2 regions of the Streptomyces sp. HUAS TT11 genome follow, and region 1 is predicted to be linked to the other one. Evidence: predicted binding sites of a transcription regulator. Region 1 holds the regulator's gene; the other holds the start of a gene.
The links. The regulator HspR, encoded in region 1, represses chaperone genes until heat shock. The targets are predictions, from matches to a motif close to TTGAGNNNNNNNNNCTCAA.

Region 1 (2,393 bases):
GTCTCCGGCGAGTCCGAGACGACGTACGAGTACCGGATCGTGACGATCGACCCGTACGGGCACGTGTCGCAGCCCGGTCCGGTCGCCACGGCGACCACGCCGGACACACGGCGCCCGGCACCGGTCGGGAACCCGACCGCGCAGACGGTCCCGCTCGGCGTCCGGCTGACCTGGGAGCCGCCCGCCGACGACGACGTCACCGGCTACTACGTCTGGCAGGGCACCGTCGACCCGGAGACCGGCGAGACGGTCTGGGAGAAGAACTGCTGGACCACCGACTCCCGGGCGACCGAGATCCTCTGCCCGACGGTCCCGGACGGCGCCACCCACGTCTACCGGGTGGCCGCGACGGACGGCCACGGTCTGTACGACGGCATGGAGCCCGGCTTCTTCCACACCACCGATGTCCCGGTGACCCTCCCCGACACCCGGCCGCCCGGCTGGACCGGCGCCGAGATCCGCGGGGACCTGTACCCGGATCTGTCCGTCGACTGTTCCGCGAGCTCGGGCCTCGGCGACTGCTCCGTACTGGCCGGCTACCGCGTGGACCGCTGGGATGCGGCCCAGGGGGCCTGGACCACACTCGTCGCGGGCCGGGTCGGCGACCGCAACTCCTACATGGACACCACCGTCCACGATGACCGGCTCGGCCTGTACTACTACCGCGTCGTCTTCACGGACTCTTCGGGAGCCGAGGTGGCCGGGCGGACCGCCGCCTACGGCATCTGGGACCACTGACTCCGGCCACGCGCGAAGGGGCGGCACCGGAGATGTCTCCGGTGCCGCCCCTTCGGCGTGATGTCAGTCGGACTGCTGCTGCCGCTTGGGCCGCCACACGACCAGCGCGCTGGTCTGCTGCACTTCCTGGTACGGCACCAGGTCACGGCGGTACGAGGCGTGTACCGCGGCCTCGCGCTGCCGCATCGTCGCCGCCGCGCCGTCGAGCGCGGCCTGAAGCTCCGCTACCCGGGACTGGAGCGCGGCGACCTGGTTCTCCAGCTCGATGATCCGCTTGATGCCGGCGAGGTTGATGCCCTCGTCCTGCGACAACTGCTGCACCTGACGGAGCAGTTCGATGTCGCGGGCCGAGTAGCGCCGGCCCCGGCCGGCCGTGCGGTCCGGGGAGACGAGCCCCAGACGGTCGTACTGGCGCAGCGTCTGCGGGTGCAGGCCGGAGAGCTGGGCCGCCACCGAGATGACGTAGACCGGGGTCTCCTCGGTCAGTTCGTACGGGTTGCGTCGACGGCCGTCCATCTCCTCATGCTCCCTTCGCCGCCTGGAACAGCTCCGCCCGCGGGTCCTCGCCCGCGGTCGCCTCGCGATACGCCTCCAGGGCGTCACGAGCCTTCCCCGACAGGTCCTTCGGAACACTCACCTCGACGGTGACCAGCAGGTCGCCGCGAGTGCCGTCCTTGCGGACCGCGCCCTTGCCGCGGGCGCGCAGGGTGCGCCCGTTGGGCGTGCCCGGGGGCAGCTTCAGCGTGACCGCGGGTCCGCCGAGGGTGGGGACCCTGATGTCGCCGCCGAGCGCCGCCTCCGTGAACGTCACGGGCACGGTCACCGTCAGGTTGTCGCCCTTGCGGCCGAAGACGGGGTGCGCGTCCACGTGCACGACGACATACAGGTCGCCGGCCGGGCCGCCCCGCTCGCCGGGGCCGCCCTTGCCGCGCAGCCGGATGCGCTGCCCGTCCGTGACGCCCGCCGGGATGCGGACCTGCATCGTCCGGGACGACTTCGCCCGGCCGCTGCCCTTGCACTCCATACAGGGATGCTCGGCGATGAGTCCGCGGCCCTTGCAGTCCGGGCAGGGATCCGTCAGCGAGAATCCGCCGCCGGAGCCGCGCGCCACCTGGCCGGTGCCGACACAGGTCGGGCACACCCGCGGCGTGCCGTTCTTGTCGCCGGTGCCCGAGCAGGCCTTGCACGGCGCCTGCGAGGACATGCGCAGTGGAACGGTCGCGCCGTCCACCGCCTCCATGAAGCTGAGCGTGACCTCGGACTCGATGTCCTGGCCGCGCCTCGGCTGCGTGCGCGTGCCCGCGCCGCCGCCGCGGTTGAACAGGCCCCCGAAGACGTCACCGATGCCGCCGCCGAAGTTCCCCCCGGCGCTGCCGCCCTGACCGCCGAAGAGGTCGCCCAGGTCGAAGTTGAACGATCCTCCGGCCCCGGGACCGGGACGGAAGCCGCCGTTGCCGAAGAGGGCGCGCGCCTCGTCGTACTCCTTGCGCTTCTTGGGGTCGCCGAGGATGTCGTTCGCCTCGGAGATCTCCTTGAAACGTTCCTCCGCCTTGGCGTTGCCCTTGTTGGCGTCCGGATGGAACTCGCGGGCGAGCTTCCGGTACGCCTTCTTGATCTCGGCCTCGGTGGCGTCCTTGGGGACGCCGAGGACCTTG
Region 2 (2,393 bases), 1.1 Mb from region 1:
CGGAGGCGGCGGTCGGGTGGGCACCGTCGTCGTCCCCGGCGTAGGCGGTCAGGATCCGGGCGGCGTCCACACGTAGGGCGTCGTCGTGGTCACCGCGCGGAAGCCCAGACGGAGCAGGATGGGGGCGCTGTCGTCGGACGCGTCCACATGGAGGTAGCGCACGCCCCGGTCGGCGGCGAGGCGGGCGCGGACCGCGACGAGGGACCGGTAGATGCCCTGGCCCCGCCAGTCGGCCAGCGTCGAGCCGCCCCACAGGCCGGCGAACTCCGTTCCGCCGCGGAACACGAGCCAGGCCGCCGAGACGACCTCCCCGTCCGCCTCCGCCACGTGGATCGCGATCTCACCGGGGTCGGCGGCGACCCGCCCGATCAGATCGTCCGCGAGCCAGCTCCAGTCCCCGCCCCAGACGGCCGACTCCATCGCGGCGATGCGCCGCATGTCCGCATCGGCCGTGACCCGCCGCAGTGCGACGCCCCGCGGGAGGGCGGGCTGCCGTACCGCCAGCTCCTCGGTGCGTCCGATGAGCACCGTCTCCCGGTCCTCGGGCACGAATCCCGCGGCGCGCAGCCGGTCGACGACGTCGGCCGGGGTGTCGTGCCCGCGCGTCTTCCACTCCAGCGCCTCGCCGCGTCCGGCGAAGTAGTCGCGTTGCCGGGCGATCAGCCGGTCCAGCTCCGTCCCGCGCACCCCGAGGTCGCGCGGCCCGGTGACCAGGCCCCGATGCTGACCGACGATCCGCAGCAGCGGTCCGTCGTGCTCGTGGACGACGCCCGCCGCGAGGGTGGGCGGGGCGCCGCGCATCTGGTCGTCGTACTTGGCGAGCAGCATCTCCGTGTCCGTCACGGGGAGACCGTAAGGCCGGCCGCCGGTGCCGGGGCAACTGCTTTCCGCCTCGCGACCGTCCGCGGTGGACCGGGCGGCCCGGCCGTGCGGGTCCCGTGGGCCGGGAAGCCCCGCCGCCCCCCGGGCGTTGCAGGGGAGGGACCCCGCCGCGGACAGCGCACGACCGGAGCCGTGAGCGGTGCGCGGCACCGCTCTGACGTGCCGTTCACGGAGTCGGCAGACGTGATCGCTCACAGCGAACGCCGCCGTGGGAACAATCGAATCCTCCGGAGCATTGAGTCCGCATAGCTCAACTTGACTGCCGAAGGGGAGATCATGGCTTCGACGTCCACACCGCTCACCCTGCCCGTGTTGCCGCTCGACGGTGAGGTCGTGCTGCCCGGGATGGTGGTTCCGCTGGACCTGAGCGATTCCGAGGTACGCGCGGCCGTGGAGGCCGCGCAGGCCGCCGCCCGGTCCGAGCCCGGGAAGCCCACGGTTCTGCTGGTGCCGCGCATCGACGGGACGTACGCGAACACCGGTGTGCTCGGCACCGTCGAGCAGGTGGGCCGGCTGGCCGACGGTGACCCGGGCGCACTGATCCGCGGCCGCGGCCGCGTGCGGATCGGCGCCGGAACCACCGGCCCGGGTGGGGCGCTGTGGGTCGAGGGGACGCGGATCGACGAGAACGCGCCCGACCCGCTGCCGGGACACGCGACCGAACTGATCAAGGAATACAAGGCTCTCGCCACGACCTGGCTGAAGAAGCGGGGCGCCTGGCAGGTCGTGGACCGTGTCGAGGCGATCGACGACGTCTCCGCGCTCGCCGACAACTCGGGCTACTCGCCCTTCCTGACCGTCGAACAGAAGGTGGAGCTGCTGGAGACCGTCGACCCGGTCGCCCGGCTGAAGCTCGCCGTGCAGCAACTGCGCGACCACCTCGCCGAACAGGATGTCGCGGAGTCCATCGCCAAGGACGTCCAGGAGGGCGTCGACAAGCAGCAGCGCGAGTTCCTGCTGCGCCGCCAGCTGGAGGCCGTGCGCAAGGAGCTGCGCGAGCTCAACGGGGAGGCCGGGGAAGGCGAGGAGACCGACGACTACCGGGCCCGTGTCGAGGCCGCCGACCTGCCGGAGAAGGTCCGTGAGGCCGCTCTGAAGGAGGTCGACAAGCTGGAGCGGTCGAGCGACCAGTCGCCCGAGGGGTCGTGGATCCGGACCTGGCTGGACACCGTGCTCGAACTGCCGTGGAACGAGCGCACCGAGGACGAGTACGACATCCGCGGCGCCAAGGCCGTCCTGGACGCCGAGCACGCGGGCCTGGAGGACGTGAAGGAGCGCATCACCGAGTACCTGGCGGTGCGCAAGCGGCGCGCCGACCGGGGTCTGGGAGTCGTCGGCGGACGGCGCGGAGGTGCCGTTCTCGCCCTCGTCGGCCCGCCGGGTGTGGGCAAGACGAGCCTCGGCGAGTCGGTGGCGCACGCCATGGGGCGCAAGTTCGTGCGGGTCGCGCTCGGCGGCGTGCGTGACGAGGCGGAGATCCGCGGTCACCGGCGCACGTACGTGGGCGCCCT

Region 2: lon (endopeptidase La) is a predicted target of HspR. The motif match lies at 1,118-1,136, and genes of this name have one in related genera.

What each region holds. Positions count from the first base shown of each region.
Region 1 is NZ_CP196184.1:4,463,995-4,466,387, forward strand. It holds gene ACSHXN_RS19950 (PA14 domain-containing protein) at 1-738, shown strand, start outside; gene ACSHXN_RS19955 (heat shock protein transcriptional repressor HspR) at 802-1,254, opposite strand; gene dnaJ (molecular chaperone DnaJ) at 1,259-2,393, opposite strand, start outside.
Region 2 is NZ_CP196184.1:3,319,588-3,321,980, reverse strand. It holds gene ACSHXN_RS14815 (rhomboid-like protein) at 1-76, shown strand, start outside; gene ACSHXN_RS14810 (GNAT family N-acetyltransferase) at 49-828, opposite strand; gene lon (endopeptidase La) at 1,159-2,393, shown strand, end outside.